DNA from 3 places in the Pseudomonas sp. TE3910 genome. Region 3 is predicted to be linked to each of the others. Evidence: riboswitches for the same ligand, from Rfam matches in the RefSeq annotation. Region 3 holds a riboswitch; each other region holds the start of a gene.

Region 1 (5,832 bases), 1.3 Mb from region 3:
ACTCGATAGAGGGCATAGTTTCCCCCTCATTGAACTCTAGACACGGTCGTGCCCATGCTAAATCGCTTCGCACCCCTCGTGCCCCTCGCACTTGTAACCCTGCTTTTTGGCTGCGCGGCGCATAGCCCTGTATCGCAGCAGCAGGAGCAGCAATCCATCGCTGCTCATCACGGTTCGGTCAAATCCTCTGGCACCTCTTCGGTGTTTGATGAAGAACTGGCTACTGAAGAAGAGCTGAGCGAGTTCGGCAGCAGCAAGCCTTACCAGCTGCCTGCGCTGGCCGATAACATTCTTGAGCGCGGTATGTCCCTGATCGGTACACGTTACCGTTTCGGCGGTACTTCCGAGGCCTCGGGCTTCGATTGCAGCGGTTTCATCGGTTATCTGTTCCGTGAAGAAGCTGGCATGAAGCTGCCTCGCTCTACCCGCGAGATGATCAACGTCAAGGCGCCACAGGTTGCGCGTAACAACCTCAAGCCAGGCGATTTGCTGTTCTTCAGCACCAATGGTCGCGGTCGTGTCAGCCACGCCGGTATCTACCTGGGTGACGATCAGTTCATTCACTCCAGCAGCCGTCGCAGCGGTGGTGTGCGAATCGACAGCCTTGGCGATCGCTACTGGAGCAAAACCTTCATCGAAGCCAAGCGCGCGCTGGCAATGGCGGGTCCGACCACCATTTCGCGTAACTGAGCCTCGATCAGGTTTGACACGGCGACGTAGCCCTAGGGTGCGTCGCCGTGCTTGTTTTTAGAAAGCGTCTAATCTTCACTACCACTATTTTCTGGCCAAGTGCCAGCCGGCTTCAGACAGGATGTTCTGACTATGTCGATGATGGCGCGTTTCGCGGTACTTGCCCTGGCAGCCCTGCTGGGCGCCTGCTCAACCCAGGCTCCGGCCCCGCGAGTGGTCGAGCCTGCGGTCATGGCACCGCAAGTCTATTTCTCCCCGGTTGCCGAAGATGTACTGTTCCGCGCCTTGGGCCTGGTGGGTACGCCGTATCGTTGGGGTGGCAACACGCCAGACTCCGGATTCGATTGCAGCGGCCTGATCGGCTATGTTTATCGTGATGCCGCAGGTATTTCCCTGCCGCGTTCTACCCGCGAGATGATCGGCATTCGTGCGCCGAACATCGAACGTAATGCGCTGCAGTCTGGCGATCTGGTGTTTTTTGCCACCAATGGTGGCTCCGAGGTCAGCCATGCCGGTATCTATGTGGGCGAAGGGCGTTTTGTCCATGCGCCTCGTACCGGTGGTACGGTGCGGCTGGACTACCTCGCGAACAGCTATTGGCAAAAGGCTTACCTGAACGCCAAGCGTGTGCTGCAACCGCCGCAGCCGAACCTGGCACGCAACCCCTGATCTGAATCGAGGTGGGCGATGACCGGTCAGACGCTCTACCTCGACGATGCCCTCTATCTCTACCTGCAAGGTGTTTCACTGCGTGAGACGCCGCTGTTGGCGCGTCTGCGTGCTGAAACCCAGGCGTTGCCAGAGGCGCGCTGGCAGGTTGCGCCAGAACAGGGGCAGTTGCTCGCCTTGCTGATACGGTTGATCGGTGCCCGTCGAGTCATCGAGGTGGGTACCTTCACTGGCTACAGCGCCCTGTGCATGGCGCAAGCCATGGATGGGGGGCATCTGCTGTGTTGCGATCTGCCAGGCCATTACAACGCCACGGCACAGCGCTACTGGCAAGAGGCCGGTGTTGCCGAGCGTATCGAGTTGCGCCTGGGGCCGGCGCTGCAAACCCTGGCAACGCTCGATGCAGAAGCCTTCGACTTGATCTTCATTGATGCCGATAAGGCCAATTACCCGCGTTACCTGGAGGAAGCCTTGCGCGTGCTGCGTCCGGGTGGCCTGCTGGTGTTCGACAACACCCTGTGGAGTGGGCGCGTGCTTCAGGTCGTACCGGACAGTGAAGACACCCGTGCAATCCAGGCGCTGAACGCGGCATTGAAGGACGACCTGCGGGTGGATTTGTCGTTGCTGCCGCTGGGGGATGGGCTGACCTTATGCCGCAAGCGCTGAACGTGTCTGTCGTGCCTCGCGCATGGCACGGCGTCAGCAGGTGTTCTGACAGCTTTAATTGACGCTCCCGGCCCAACCCTCTAACCTTCGCGACTTGTTTCAGGTGCTCTGCAGCCGTGGCGGTTGGCAGGGTGAAACAGGGAAGCCGGTGGGCGCTTGCAGCGCGATTCCGGCGCTGCCCCCGCAACGGTAGGTGAGTCAAGGTTACGCAGGGCCACGGGGTCTACGACCCGGGAAGGCGCGTCGCCAGGGTGTGCATGACCCCGCTCACAAGCCCGGAGACCGGCCTGTTACAGCCAACGGCATCACGGAGGGTGATGCGCGGTACGCCGGCCTCTGGCCGCAGCCCTGCGCGTTTTTCGTGTGCTTTGTCCATTCATCTGTCGCGCCGCCCAGTGGCCTTTCCAAACCCCAGCCCGTGCCGGTCGTCGTTGCTGACGATGGCCTGTGGTGCCCGGCCGACAGTTGCCTGCGGAGACTAGCGATGACTGAATCCACCGAGCGTGACGAACGCCACTTGGCGCGCATGCTGCGTAAAAAAGCGGTGATCGACGAGCGTATTGCCAATTCCCCGAACGAGTGCGGCTTGCTGCTGGTATTGAGCGGCAATGGCAAGGGCAAGAGCAGTTCGGCGTTCGGCATGCTTGCCCGCGCCATGGGCCACGGCATGCAGTGCGGCGTGGTGCAGTTCATCAAGGGCCGCAACAGCACCGGAGAAGAACTGTTCTTCCGGCGTTTCCCCGAGCAGGTGCGTTATCACGTGATGGGCGAGGGGTTTACCTGGGAAACCCAGGACCGGCAGCGTGACATTGCCGCGGCTGAAGCCGCCTGGGTGGTGACGCGCGAGTTGCTACAGGATCCGACCATCAGCCTGGTGGTGCTCGATGAACTGAACATCGCACTCAAACATGGCTACCTCGACCTGGAACAGGTGCTCACCGACCTGCAGGCCCGGCCACCGATGCAGCATGTGATCGTTACCGGTCGCGGTGCCAAGCCGGAGCTGATCGAACTGGCCGATACCGTCACTGAGATGGGCATGATCAAGCATGCGTTTCAGGCCGGTATTCGTGCCCAGAAAGGCGTCGAACTATGAGTGAAACCCGGCATTGCCCGGCGGTATTGATTGCGGCGCCGGCGTCCGGTCAGGGCAAGACCACGGTCACTGCGGCGCTGGCGCGGCTGCACCGCAACCAGGGTCGCAAGGTGCGGGTGTTCAAATGTGGCCCGGACTTTCTCGATCCGATGATCCTTGAGCGTGCGAGCGGCGCCCCGGTCTACCAGTTGGACCTGTGGATGATTGGCGCCGAGCAGAGCCGACGCTTGCTGTGGGAAGCAGCGGCTGAAGCCGACGTGATTCTCATCGAGGGCGTCATGGGCCTGTTTGACGGTACGCCATCCAGTGCCGATCTGGCTCGGCACTTTGGTGTGCCGGTGCTGGCGGTGATCGACGGTACAGCCATGGCGCAAACCTTCGGTGCGCTGGCGTTGGGCCTGGCACGCTATCAGCCAGACCTGCCATTTGCTGGCGTACTGGCCAACCGCGTCGGTTCATTGCGCCACGCACAACTGCTGGAGGGTAGCCTCACCGAGGGGCTGCGCTGGTATGGCGGCCTGTCACGGGAAACCGCCATCGAGTTGCCAAGCCGTCACCTGGGGCTGGTTCAGGCCAGTGAACTGAACGACCTCGACCTTCGCCTTGATGCGGCCGCCGCGGCGCTGGGGGGAAGTTGCGAATCGGCGTTGCCACCGAGCGTAGCATTTTCAGCCCCCCAACCGCACACGGTTGAGCCTTTGTTGGCCGGTGTCCGCATCGCAGTGGCCCGTGATGAGGCGTTTGCCTTTACCTATGGCGCCAACCTCGATGTGCTCCGCGACATGGGCGCGCAACTGAGCTTTTTCTCGCCGCTGCATGACGAACAGTTACCGGAGGCCGACAGCCTCTATTTGCCGGGCGGTTACCCTGAACTGCACCATCAGGCCCTGGCGGCCAACAGACCCATGCTGACGGCCATTCGTACCCATCATCAATTGGGCAAGCCGCTGTTGGCCGAGTGCGGTGGCATGCTCTACCTGCTGGATGCCCTCACTGATGTGGCGGGTGAGCGTGCCGAGTTGCTCGGCCTGTTGCCCGGTGAGGCCGTGATGCAAAAGCGCTTGGCGGCGCTGGCGTTGCAAGCGGTGGCATTGCCGGAAGGCACCTTGCGCGGGCACACCTACCACCATTCGTTGACCCAGACCGAGTTGACCCCGATTGCTCGCGGGCAGAGCCCCAATGGTGGGCGTGGAGCCGAAGCGGTCTATCGCTGTGGGCGGCTGACCGCCTCCTATGTGCATTTCTATTTTCCTTCCAACCCCCACGCGTCGGCGGCGCTACTGGCACCATGAGCGAACACGATTTCAGCGCGGACGAACGGGCAGCGGTGTACCGCGTGATTGCCGAGCGCCGTGACATGCGTCACTTCATCGGCGGCAAGGTGGCACCTGAGCTTCTGGCGCGCCTGCTTCAGGCTGCGCACCAGGCCCCCAGCGTTGGCTTGATGCAACCCTGGCGCTTTATCCGTATTACTGACCGCAGCTTGCGTCAGCGTATCCAGGTGGTCGTGGAGCAGGAGCGGGTGCGCACGGCCGAAGCGCTTGGCGAGCGTGCCGACGACTTCATGAAACTCAAGGTCGAAGGCATCAGCGACTGTGCCGAGGTGTTGGTGGCGGCATTGATGGATAAGCGCGAGGGGCATATTTTCGGTCGCCGTACGCTGCCGGAAATGGACCTGGCGTCACTCTCCTGCGCTATCCAGAACCTCTGGTTGGCGGCGCGGGCCGAAGGGCAGGGGATGGGCTGGGTATCGTTGTTCGAGCCACAGGCACTGGCGGATTTGCTGGGGATGCCCGAAGGGGCCAAGCCATTGGCCGTGCTCTGCCTGGGGCCGGTGGCGGCATTTTATCCTGCGCCAATGCTTGAACTGGAAGGCTGGACCAAGGCGCGTCCGCTCGATGACATGCTGTATGAAAACCATTGGGGAGAGCGTTGATGAGTGTGGCTTTGCTGAGCGTGGCCGGTGTGGCGCTGGATGCGCTGCTGGGTGAGCCAAAGCGTCGCCATCCGCTGGTCGCTTTCGGGCGCTTCGCCTCGCGCCTGGAACAGCGTTTCAATGCGGGTGGGCGTGGCTGGCGCAGCCATGGTGTCACGGCCTGGTTTCTTGCTGTGGTACCACTGACCCTGGCGGCTACGCTGTTGTCCTGGTTGCCCTACATCGGATGGGGGGTGGAGATCCTCGCCCTCTATTGTGCCTTGGGGCTGCGCAGTCTCGGCGAGCATGTCATGCCAGTGGCCGATGCCTTGCGCCAAGGCAACCTTGACGAGGCACGGCGTCGGGTCGGTTTTCTGGTCAGTCGCGAGACCCGTGAGCTGGACGAGACGGCCGTCGCCCGGGCGGCTACCGAGTCGGTGTTGGAAAATGGCAGCGATGCCGTGTTTGCCGCCTTGTTCTGGTTTGTCGTCGCCGGTGCGCCGGGAGTGGTGCTCTATCGGCTGAGCAACACCCTGGATGCCATGTGGGGCTATCGCAACGAGCGTTTTGAGCGCTTCGGTTGGGCGGCGGCGCGCATTGACGATGTACTCAATTATATTCCTGCGCGGTTGGTGGCCCTGACCTATGCCGTGCTGGGCAAGACTCGCCTGGCCTTGCGCTGCTGGCGTCGCCAGGCGCCGCAATGGGACAGCCCGAACGCCGGGCCGGTGATGGCATCCGGGGCCGGCGCGCTGGGTGTCGAGTTGGGTGGCGCGGCGGTCTACCATGGCGAACT
Region 2 (5,832 bases), 540 kb from region 3:
CTGCCTGGTTGTCGCCGGCAAACATCCCCTGGTGGGGCGTGCGGCCCATGGCCACGACGTCAGCCACGGTAAGGCCGAACGCCTGGGGAAACTCCTGCAGCACGACGGCAATGCGTTGTGCGCTCCAGCGCGGGCGCTGTTGCCAGAGGTCAGTGCCGTCCAGGCTGACGTGCCCGGCCAAGGGCGGGTTGAAGCGGTAGGCGCAGCGCAACAGGCTGGTCTTGCCACTACCATTGGGGCCGATCAGACCGACGAACTCACCGGCCGCCACGTGCAGGTCGATACCGTGCAGCAACCAGTGCTGGCGACGCTCGAGTGCTGCCGGCGTCCAGCGCAGTTGTTGGATATTCAATGCGGTCATGAGCGGCGGTTCCTTGTGCCTTAGAAACGGTAATCGAGGGTGGCGAAGTACGAGCGCGGCGCCCCCATCAGCCATTGCTCAGCGCTATGGGCCGTGACGGCATAGCGGCGGTCGAGCAGGTTATTCAGTTGCAGGCCCAAACGCACCTCCGGCAGCAGTTGCCAGCCGAGATTCCCATCGATCACGGTGTAGCCCGGTACCGTTGCGGTGTTGGCGGTATCGGCATAGCGCGCATCAACGTAACGCAAGCCCAGCCCGGCATCGAGGTTGTTGCGCAAGGCCTTGCTGAGCCAGAGGTTGGCGGTGCGCCGTGGTACACCGATCGGGCGGTTGCCCGAGCGGGACACGATATTACCGGCCACCACCTCGTCGAAGTCATCATACGCGGCACGCACCAGCGAGGCGTTTGCCGAGACGTGCCACTGCTGCGCAAGGGCCAGCTCCAGGGTCGCCTCCAGGCCTTCGGAAGACTGCTGGCCGACTTGCTGGGTGAGTCGCGTGTGGCTGTCGGTGACCACCGGCAGCTTCTTTTTCACGATCTGATAAGCCGCCAGCGTCCACTCGCCACGGCCGTTCCAGAACTGCTGCTTGAGGCCGAGTTCGGTTTGCTTCGACTCGGTCAGGTCCATCTGCTGTGCAGCCGGGCTGAGGCTGATCAGGTCGCCAACCCCGTCTTCACTGGTGGAGTACTGGCCGTACAGCGACAGCTGATCGGTGACTGCATACACCAGCCCGGCACGCCAGTTGCCGCCGTCGAGGCTGCGGTCGCTGCGCGTGCCGTCGACCCGGTTGTCTCGGTCGATATGGTTCTGGTCGCGGCGAATTCCGGTGACCAACGACCAGCGCTCTGACAATTGCGTGCGGTTTTCCGCGAACAGGGCAAAGGTCTGGGTGGTGCTGTGAGTTTGTGGGCGGGTGGGGTCCTGGCTGCTGAAGTATCCCGGGGCCGGCTGCCACGGGTCGATGTAGTCGCCGCCGTTGTCGGTGTACGGCGAATTGCTGTCGACGTCGAAACGAATCCGGTTGTATTCGGCACCGACCACGGTCTTGCTCGTCAGGCCGAACAACGTATGGTCGAGAGAGAAGCTCTGGCGGTCGCCGATTTGCTCCTGGTCATGCTTGATGTGCAGGTAGCTCTGGCGCAGCAGTTGGTCGCGGCTGCTGTCCCAGCTGTAGTCCTCGGCATTGCGCCAGTGCCGGCGGCTCTTGATGTAATAGAGCTGGTTGCTGGCCGTCAGGCTCTCGTTGATCGACCAGTCGCTGTTCAGTCGCGTCCATTCATCGTGGTAACGCTGTACCGCGTCATGGAGGTTGTAGTTCTTTTTGCGCAGGCTGTCGCGGTAGTGGCCGTCGATCAGCGGAGTACCGAAGTCGTTCATCGGCTCACTGTCGCCACGCTCATGGGCCAGGGTGAAGCTCAGGTCATCACTGGCATCCCAACGCAGCGCGGCACTGCCGGCGAGGTTTTCCGAGTCGCCGCGATCAATCCAGCCGTTGCTCTGCTCACGGTTGAGGGTGAGCCGGTAGCTCAGCCGCTCGTTTAACGAACCACCGCTGTCCAGGCCCAATTGCTGGCGGTCATACGAGCCATAGCCCAGGCGCAGATGGTTACGGATCTCGCCGATGAAGGGCTTCTTCGGGATCACGTTGATCACGGCCCCGGTTGCCCCTTCGCCATACAGCACCGAGGCCGGGCCACGAATGATATCGATGCGCTCGACCATCCACGGGTCTACCGGGAAGCTCTGGGTGCCTGCACCGGTGTACAAGCGCGAGCCGTCGAACAGGGTCATCACCGAGCTGTGACCGCTGAAGCCTCGGGCAGAAAGGGCTGTGTTGCCGTTGCCCGGGGTGCCCACAGAGGTGATGCCCGGCGAGCGACTGACCGCGTCCTGCACACTGCGGTTGTTGCGCCCGTCGATGGCCTCGGCATCGAGGCTGCTGGTGCTGGCAGGCGTCTCCAGCGCACTGAGGTTCAGTCGGGAGCCGGTCGGCAGTGGTGTTGCCAGAGTGATGGCTTCGTGTTCGCTATCATGATCGCCCGTGATGGCTGTCGAGGGCAGGGCGAGGATGCGCTCGGTATCATCGGTGGCCAGTGTCGGCAGTGAAAGCGAGAGGCAAGCAGAGGACACAAGTGTGTGAAACAGGTAATTGCGGGACATGTCGTTCCAGGCTGAAACAGGAATGAATGAATCCCGGGGGAATAACGCATAGAGGCATGACGAGCACGCAGGCGCCCGCCAACCGGCCTGCGCCCGCCCACCGCGGGGTTGCCAAACAAGGCTTCAGGCCGGTCTCCGGGCTTGCGAGGGTCATGAGGCCTTCACCTTCCCATGCCGTGGCACAGTGGTCTGTCGAAGGCCTCGCTCGCTTACCGTTGCGGGGGCAGCGCCGGACTGGTCAAAGAGACGCACCGGCTTCCCGTTTCACCCTGCGCACGGCGGCGCAGGACACCTGAAACTGGCGCGCATCTGAACATCGAACGCCAGCTCAGTCAATCACTTAGCCGCGTTGCGCGGCAGCAGCGGCGGGTGTTGTCGTGCTCGATTTGCGCACCAGGCTGATCATCAGGACGATGCCGGCAACCGCTGCGGTCATCAGGGTTTCATAGCGATATGCGGCGCTGAACAACATGTAGCCGAGCACGCTGCAGATCAAGGCGATGACGAACCAGGTCAGCCATGGGAACAGCCACATCCGAAACACCGGGGTCTGGCCTTTCTGCTCCAGCTGCTTACGCATGCGCAGTTGTGACACCGCGATCACCAGGTACACCAGCAGGGCGATGGCGCCGGTGGTCGAGAGCAGGAAGCCAAAGACCTTGCCCGGCAACAGGTAGTTGATCAGGCAGCCGACGAAGCCTGCCAGGGTGGACATCAGCACGGCCACGGTCGGCACGCCGCTGCGCGAAATATAGCGTGTTGCAGTCGGTGCTTCGCCGCGTGCGCCCAGCGAGTAAAGCATGCGTGATGCGGTGTACAGGCCCGAGTTCATGCAACTGGTCACGGCGACGAACACCACCAGGTCAACGATCAGTTTCGCGCCTGGCACATTGAGCACTTCCAGTGCGCGCTGGAACGAGCCGACTTGCAGCAGCCGTGGATCGTTCCAGGCAACCAGCGAGACGATGAAGAAAATCGAGAAGATGTAGAAGATCGCAATACGGTAGATCACCAGGTTGGTGGCGCGGCGGATCTTCTCTTTGGGGTTCTCGGTTTCGTCGGCGGCGATGGTGACGATTTCGGCGCCGAAGAACGAGAAGATGGTCACCAGAATGCCGCCCAGCACCGCACCAAAGCCATTCGGCATGAAGCCGCCATTGCTCAGCAGTTGGCCGACCCCCGAGACTTCAGCCAGCGGCCAGTAGCCCAGTACGGCCGCGCTGCACACGCCGATGAAGGCCAGGATGGCGATGATCTTGATCAGGGCGAACCAGTACTCGAAGGTGCCGAAATTGCGCACGCTGATCAGGTTGGTGGCCGACAGGGTGACCATGATCAGGAAGGTGAAGGCCCAGGACGGGATGGCGGGGTACCAGGCATGCAGGATGTCGGCACCGGCGATGGCTTCTACCGGGATGATCAACACCCAGAACCACCAGTACAGCCAACCGATGGTGAAACCGGCCCAAGGGCCGATGGCCTCGCCGGCGTAGGTGGAAAACGAACCGCTGTTCGGGTTTGCAACGGCCATTTCGCCGAGCATGCGCATGACCAACAGCACCAGCAAACCGGTCAGTGCGTAGGAGATCAGGATGGCCGGGCCTGCGGTGGCGATGGCGTTGGAGGAGCCGATGAATAGACCCGCACCGATAATGCCTGCGATGGAGATCATCGAGACCTGGCGTGTGGTCAGGCCATGCTTGAGCGAGCGTTGCCCGCGGTTGTTATTGTTTGAACTCATGCATCAACCCTCGGTTCAGCAGCCCCCTGGCTCACAGGTCCGTTCGGGGTGAGCCGGCGCTGAACAATCGTTAGTAAGGAAACCTTCCGTGTCGGTACTGCGTCCTGCTCCTGGTAATTGATCCAGATCAGTATTGGTCGACGAACGGGGCTTCAACAAACGAGCAATACTCAGAACATCATTCCTTGGGGGAATTCAATGTGTGCCTGGGACGACCGTGCGAGGTCTTAAGGAAAACCTTCTTGCTAAGTGATTTGTGGCCGGTGACGCCAGATTCGATACTTTTAGGAATGACAGTAGAATTTTTATTCGCTTGTGCCAGGCCACCGTCACTCGCTTAGATAGCCGCCATACACGACCCTCAAGCCACGGGAGCGGCGCTTGTCATGCCTGCGCAAACCATCAGCAATTCCATCGCAATAGTTCACCCGATCGAACTCGATCATGGCCGCAATGCCGAGGTCTGGGATGTCGATGGCAAGCGTTACATCGACTTTGTCGGCGGTATCGGCGTGCTCAACCTGGGCCATTGCAACCCGGCGGTGGTGGCGGCGATTCAGGCGCAAGCAGCACGCTTGACCCACTCGGCGTTCAACGCTGTGCCGCACACGCCTTACCTTCAGTTGATGGAGCGGCTTGTGGCGTTCATCGGCCTGAGCTACCCGGCCAGTGGCATGCTCACCAACAGTGGTGCCGAAGCGGCCGAAAATGCCCTGAAAATTGCCCGGGGCGTTACCCGGCGCACTGCGGTGGTGGCGTTCGACGGCGGTTTTCATGGCCGCACCCTGGCCACCCTGAACCTCAATGGCAAGGTCGCCCCGTACAAACAAGGCATTGGTGTGTTGCCGGGGCCGGTGTATCACTTGCCATACCCCAGCCCGGACAACGACGTCAGTGTCGATCAGGCGCTGAAGGCCATGGAGCGCCTGTTCAGTGTCGAAATCGACGTCAACGAGGTGGCCTGTTTTATCGTGGAGTCGATTCAGGGCGAGGGTGGTTTCCTGGCGCTGGAGCCAGCGTTTGCCCGGCACCTGCGTCAGTTCTGCGATGAGCGCGGGATTCTGCTGATTGTCGATGAAATTCAGTCTGGCTTCGGGCGCACCGGGCAGCGTTTCGGCTTCGGTCGCCTGGGTATTGAGCCGGACCTGCTGCTGCTGGGCAAGAGTATTGCTGGCGGGGTTCCGCTGGGCGCGGTGGTGGGCCGTCGGCAATTGATGGACACGCTGCAGCGCGGCGCATTGGGCGGTACCTATTCAGGCAACCCAATAGCCTGTGCGGCGGCGTTGGCCAGCCTGGAGCAAATGAGCGACAGCAACCTCGCCACCTGGGGCGAGCGGCAAGAGAAGGCGATTGTCGAGCGTTATCAGCGCTGGAAAGCATCCGGTTTGTCCGCTCACCTGGGGCGCCTGACCGGCACAGGCGCCATGCGCGGCATCGAGTTGGTAAATGCCGACGGCTCGCCAGCACCTCAGGCGCTGGCCACGTTGTTGCAAACCACTCGTGAGGCGGGGCTGTTGATCATGCCGAGTGGCAAATACCGGCATATCGTGCGCCTGCTGGCGCCGCTG
Region 3 (5,832 bases):
GTAGAATGTTCAGCGCTGCAGCCGGGGTGTCCAACCCTACCCCGTTGCCAATTCGCCCGTCACGGGTCGGGTAGTTGGCAAGCACCAGGGCCACACGCTTCTGGGCATTGGGCAGTTGCGCCAGTTCACACCAGCGGCGTGCGAGCTCTGCAACGAAGTCCATACGCTCCGGCTGTGCACGGTAACAGACAACATCCGACTGGCTGCGCTCACTGCGCCACGCCAGGTCCTTGAAACTGATCGGGCGGGTGATGATGCGCCCATCGAGCTCCGGCAAGGCAATGTGCATCGCCAGATCACGTGCGCCCAAGCCCTGCTCGCTGGCCTGCCAACCGGGTTCGTTGTCTTGGGCGCAAATGGCCTGAAGCACCGGAATATTGCGGCGAAATGGCCGAAGGTGAGGCTTCTGCGGGCTGGACTGGGCAAACCCGGTTGTATTGATGACCAGCGCGGCCTCGACCTGATCCAGCCAGGCTTCCACTTGGGCCAGGCACTCGGCTTCCTTGAGGCTCGCCACCGCGATGGGCAGCGGGTTGAGCCCTGCGGCGCGGATGCGCTCGCAGAACACATCGATGAAGGCTGTATTGGCCGCTTGCAGATGCGAGCGGTAGAACAGGACAGGAACCACAGGCTGACTGGCTACCCAGTCAGCGAACCAGTCGTCCAGTACCGCCGCCTCGCGCTGCGGGTGATACACCAGCGTGCGCGGCAGTTGCTGGGGCACATCCCAGGTGTAGTCACGTCCGAGCCATTGATTGGCCATGCATTTGAAGAGGTTCAGCGCGTTGGCCTTGCCGCCCTGCCGCAGAAAGTGCCAGAGCCGCTCCGCGTCTGCCGCCGGCACGTTGCCAAGGCTGCTCAACTCCGGATCCGGACGGTCATCACCCGGCACCAGGATCAACTGCACGCCTTGGGCAGCCAATGCCACCAACTGCTCGACGCCATAACGCCAATACCCAATGCCACCGTGCAGCGACAGCAAAATGACCTTGGCATGGCGCAGCACCTGATCAACATACAGGTCTACCGACGCATGGTTCTGCACCTGCATCGGGTTGGCCAGACGCAGGCTGGGATAATCCTCCGGCAGTTGCCGGGCTGTTTCGGCCAGCAGTGCCAGGTGCGAATCACCGCTGCAGAGAATAACCAGCTCGGCGGGTGTCTGGCCCAAGTCGGCAATACTGTCATCCGGCACAAAGCCGCCGGGCTGGGTCCGCAGCAGGTGCATGGGTCAGGCGCCCAGCGCTGTACGCAGTTCAGCTTCCAGTGTCGCGCCATCCAGCGCCTGGCCGATCAGTACCAGACGGGTACTGCGCGGCTCGTCTGCGCGCCAGGCACGATCGAAGTGCTTGTCGAAACGCGTACCGACACCCTGGATCAGCAGGCGCATCGGCTTGCCCGGAATGGCTGCAAAGCCTTTGGCGCGGAGGATGCCGTGACGTACGACCAGTTGGGTCAAGGCATCAAGCAGCAAGCTCTCGTCGGATTCGGGCAGTTCAATCGAAATGGAGTCGAAAGCGTCGTGGTCATGATCATCATGGTCTTCGCCATCGTGATGGCTGTCATGGTGAGTGCGACGACCGTCAATGTGCGCTTCCGATTCCGCTGCCAATCCGAGCAAGACTTCAAGCGGTAGACGGCCACTGCTGGCCTCGACAACTTTGACCGCGGGTGGCAGCTCTTCGGCCACTTCGGCGCGTACCGCTGCCAAGGCATGCGCCTCGATCAGGTCGGCCTTGTTCAGTACCACCAGATCGGCACTGGCCAGTTGGTCGGCAAACAGTTCATGCAGCGGGGACTCGTGGTCCAGGTTCGGGTCGAGTTTACGCTGGGCATCCACCTGGTCCGGATACGCCGCAAACGTACCGGCAGCCACGGCCGGGCTGTCGACCACGGTAATGACCGCATCGACCGTGCAGGCGTTACGGATTTCCGGCCACTGGAAGGCTTGTACCAGAGGCTTTGGCAGGGCCAGGCCACTGGTTTCGATGAGGATATGGTCCAGGTCGCCACGACGTGCCACCAGCTCGCGCATGACCGGGAAGAACTCTTCCTGCACGGTGCAGCACAAGCAGCCGTTGGCAAGCTCGTACACCCGACCGCTGGCCTCTTCTTCCGTACAGCCGATGCTGCATTGCTTGAGGATTTCACCGTCGATGCCCAGCTCGCCAAACTCATTGACGATGACTGCAATACGGCGCCCCTGCGCATTGTCGAGCATATGCCGCAACAGCGTGGTTTTGCCCGAGCCGAGAAAGCCGGTGACGATGGTAACGGGGAGTTTTGCCAGTGTTTTCATGTCGTTGCCCTTGGCAGCAATGGCGGGCGGGCACGACGAAAACCACGGGGGTCATGTGCCCGTGCGCGTTCGCTACCGGATCACCCCGCCCGGTTGAATGTCGGAAACTGTCCGAGGCAGGTCTCCTGGCTTGCGTCGTGCTGGCGAACATACCAGCGGCACCGGCGCCTTCCCGCAAAACTACGCAGTGGCAATGCCAGGCTTTGCAACGCTTACAGTTGCGGGGGCAGCCGCGGCTTAAACCGCGTTCCCGTCTTAGCTCCGGGCTGACCGGAGAACCTCGAAACGGCAAGGCTACGCAGTCGTTCAGGGTCGGTCAACCGTCGTTGTGATTGACGCGCACCTGCGCCCGTGATTTGCTACCGCCTTCGTTTGGGTGCCTTTAACGAGGTGAAACGGGAAACCGGTGCGTCGCGGCCTGAGTTACGCGCGACAATTCCGGTGCTGCCCCCGCAACGGTAAGCGAGGAAAGCGTCTAGACCACTGTGCCAGCAACGCGGCATGGGAAGGTGACGCTCCAGGCTGAGCACAGTGTCAGCCCTCGCAAGCCCGGAGACCGGCCCAGTACAGAATTGACAAACCCGCGGTGGGCGGGCGCTGTTGCAACCTCTGGGTGAGTCCGCCCATGGGTTTCTTGCGCATGCCTGCTGCTGATAACCCCTCAGAGGAAAGCACCATGCCCGTCACAACCGCCCACAGCCACTCCGCCGCCATCAGTACCACTCGCAGCCAGCGCCTGGTCGTCGCTATCGGCGCATCGCTGCTGGGCTTGTGCCTGGTTTACTTCGCGGGTTTTTCGCACATCGAGGCGGTTCACAACGCTGCCCATGACACCCGTCACAGCGCCGCGTTTCCTTGCCACTAAGGGACAGCGCCATGATCAAGCACATTGCCCGCACGGCCGGCTTCACCGGCCTGCTCGCAGCCCTGCTGCTGACCTTGCTGCAAAGCCTGTGGGTCACCCCGCTGATTATCAAGGCGGAAGCCTACGAGAGTGCAGCGCCTGCAGTCGAAACCCACAGCCATGATGCGGGTACCGCCGAACATCATCACGATGCGCAAGCCTGGGCCCCCGAAGACGGCTGGCAACGGCTGCTGTCCACGACCGGTAGCAACCTGGTAGTGGCCTTCGGTTTTGCCCTGGTACTGGCGGGGCTGTATACCTTGCGTGCGCCTGGAGGTTGGGTCGCAGGCGTACTGTGGGGCCTGGCAGGCTTTGCGGTGTTCTGCCTGGCGCCCACGCTGGGCTTGCCAGCGGAGTTGCCAGGAACGGCCGCGGCCGATCTGGCGCAACGCCAATTCTGGTGGATCGGTACTGCAGCGGCCACCGCCATTGGCTTAGGGCTTATTGCATTCGCCAACAACGGTTTGCTCAAGTTACTGGGCGCCGTACTGCTGGTCATCCCTCATGTAATCGGTGCACCACAGCCAGACGCGCATGAGGCCTTGGCTCCGGAAGCACTGGAGGCCGAATTCAAACTCGCCTCACTGCTGACCAACGCTGCCTTCTGGCTGGCATTGGGCTTGATCAGCAGTTGGCTCTACCGTCGCCAGAGCCAGGCGTAATGCCTGAACGGCCCAATCCGTTGCGAGTATTCGCCGGGTTGGGCTGTCGCCGAGGCTGTTCGGTGGCAGCCTTGAGCGATCTACTGGATCAAACCCTGCAGGCCCATGGCCTCAGCCACGATAACCTGCTTGGCCTTGCCAGTATCGAACTGAAAAGCGAGGAGGCCGGCCTGCATGCCCTCGCCGCTCAACTCGGCATTCCACTGCTGTTTTTCAGCGCTGCCCAGTTAGCCACCTTTGAATCACGCCTGACCCACCGTTCGCTCCCCGCCTTCGCCCACAGCGGCTGTTACGGCGTCGCTGAAAGTGCTGCACTTGCATTGGCCGAGCACTACGGCTCAATGCCTGCACAGCTCCTTGTTCCACGCCATGCCAGCCTTAATGCCACCCTGGCATTGGCCTGCGGCGCGTCCTTTGACGGATAATCTGCGCCTCGCATCGACCTTACCTTCAGGATTCACCCCATGACCGTCTATTTCATCGGTGCCGGCCCCGGCGACCCGGAGCTGATTACCGTCAAGGGCCAGCGCCTGATTCATCGCTGCCCGGTCATTATCTATGCTGGCTCTCTGGTGCCCGCTGCCGTGCTCGAAGGGCACAGTGCCGAAACCGTGATCAACAGCGCTGAGCTTCATCTGGCGCAAATTGTCGAGGCAATGCGTGAAGCCCATGCCAAAGGCCAGGATGTAGCCCGGGTACACAGTGGCGACCCGAGCCTGTATGGGGCCATTGGTGAGCAGATTCGCCATTTGCGCGAACTGGCGATTCCCTTCGAGATCATTCCCGGTGTCACCGCTGCTGCCGCCAGTGCCGCCTTGCTCGGTTGCGAGCTGACCCTGCCAGAGGTTTCGCAGAGCGTCATCCTCACGCGCTATGCCGACAAATCGCCTATGCCCGCTGGCGAGGAACTGGCCAGCCTGGCCGCACACAAGGCCACGCTTGCCATACACTTGGGGGTGCAGCACCTGGCAAAGATTGTCGAAGAATTGCGCCCCCACTATGGCGGGGACTGCCCAATCGCGGTCGTGCACCGTGCGACCTGGCCGGACCAGGACTGGGTCAAAGGCACGCTGGACGATATCCTGACGCAAGTCCAGGCTAAAGGCTTCCGGCGTACTGCATTGATTCTGGTAGGACGGGTACTGGCAGCAGATGCCTTTGCCGAATCGGCGCTGTACCGTGCCGGCCACGCACACCTCTACCGGCCTTAGACGGCCTGTGTGCGACAGCGCACTCACTAAGTATGAAGGAGTCGACCATGCTTGAACTGCGTCCCAACTGTGAATGCTGTGGTACCGATCTGCCTGGCGACAGCCAGGATGCGTTTATCTGCTCCTTCGAATGCACTTATTGTCGAGACTGCAACAACAATGAATTGAAGGGCCTCTGCCCAAACTGTGGCGGTCAACTAACGGCCCGTCCGCCACGAGTTGGTGCAGCATTAGTGCGCAACCCAGCTTCGAAACAACGCATCGTCAAGGAAAACGGCTGTCCAACCCGCTCGAGCAAGTAGCCTCTCAACTGCAGGACACCGAAACGCGTCTTCATATGAGGCCGCGATTTCGGTTTTTCCAATCGTAGTTAGGCTTGCTTTACTTTGGCCGTAGGATTTTTCACTTAAACAACCTATATTTTTCTACGCTCCTATACTCTCCATACTCATTGGCTATTATTCTGCGTATCGTACGCTGCTTGCCGACAACGGCCTGGCGCGCCTTCCTGAGAGAATCAAGAAAAGGCCCACATTCACGACAAGGAGTTGCGCATGGCGAAGGTCTTAATCGTCGACGATCACCCCACTATTCGTATTGGCTTGAAGATGCTGCTGGAACAGCAGCGGCACCAGGTCCTGGGCGAGTGCGGCGACGGCGCAGAATCTATTCAGTTGGTTGAAAAGCTCAAACCCGACGTGGTCATTCTTGACCTTGGGCTGCCACGCCGTGATGGCCTGAGTGTGATCCAGCGTC

Evidence for each region. Region 3 has a riboswitch for cobalamin ahead of cobW (cobalamin biosynthesis protein CobW). Riboswitches for the same ligand answer to the same signal wherever they lie in the genome.
Region 1: linked by a shared signal. The riboswitch ahead of cobO (cob(I)yrinic acid a,c-diamide adenosyltransferase) and the one ahead of cobW (cobalamin biosynthesis protein CobW) in region 3 are both predicted to bind cobalamin.
Region 2: linked by a shared signal. The riboswitch ahead of ACZ9H3_RS06240 (TonB-dependent receptor) and the one ahead of cobW (cobalamin biosynthesis protein CobW) in region 3 are both predicted to bind cobalamin.

Annotation. Positions count from the first base shown of each region.
Region 1 covers NZ_JBWBQN010000001.1:2,178,088-2,183,919, reverse strand. The annotation lists gene ACZ9H3_RS09810 (C40 family peptidase) at 55-690, shown strand; gene ACZ9H3_RS09805 (C40 family peptidase) at 823-1,359, shown strand; gene ACZ9H3_RS09800 (O-methyltransferase) at 1,378-2,025, shown strand; cobalamin riboswitch at 2,110-2,330, shown strand; gene cobO (cob(I)yrinic acid a,c-diamide adenosyltransferase) at 2,510-3,121, shown strand; gene ACZ9H3_RS09790 (cobyrinate a,c-diamide synthase) at 3,118-4,413, shown strand; gene bluB (5,6-dimethylbenzimidazole synthase) at 4,410-5,057, shown strand; gene cbiB (adenosylcobinamide-phosphate synthase CbiB) at 5,057-5,832, shown strand, end outside.
Region 2 covers NZ_JBWBQN010000001.1:1,416,601-1,422,432, reverse strand. The annotation lists gene ACZ9H3_RS06245 (ABC transporter ATP-binding protein) at 1-361, opposite strand, end outside; partial or broken gene ACZ9H3_RS06240 (TonB-dependent receptor) at 382-2,573, opposite strand; cobalamin riboswitch at 2,633-2,833, opposite strand; gene ACZ9H3_RS06235 (amino acid permease) at 2,864-4,264, opposite strand; gene ACZ9H3_RS06230 (2-aminoadipate transaminase) at 4,651-5,832, shown strand, end outside.
Region 3 covers NZ_JBWBQN010000001.1:876,179-882,010, reverse strand. The annotation lists gene cobN (cobaltochelatase subunit CobN) at 1-1,228, opposite strand, end outside; gene cobW (cobalamin biosynthesis protein CobW) at 1,232-2,299, opposite strand; cobalamin riboswitch at 2,398-2,597, opposite strand; cobalamin riboswitch at 2,657-2,878, shown strand; gene ACZ9H3_RS03975 (CbtB domain-containing protein) at 2,976-3,164, shown strand; gene ACZ9H3_RS03970 (CbtA family protein) at 3,176-3,865, shown strand; gene ACZ9H3_RS03965 (cobalamin biosynthesis protein) at 3,865-4,290, shown strand; gene cobM (precorrin-4 C(11)-methyltransferase) at 4,330-5,076, shown strand; gene ACZ9H3_RS03955 (DUF1272 domain-containing protein) at 5,124-5,378, shown strand; gene ACZ9H3_RS03950 (response regulator transcription factor) at 5,631-5,832, shown strand, end outside.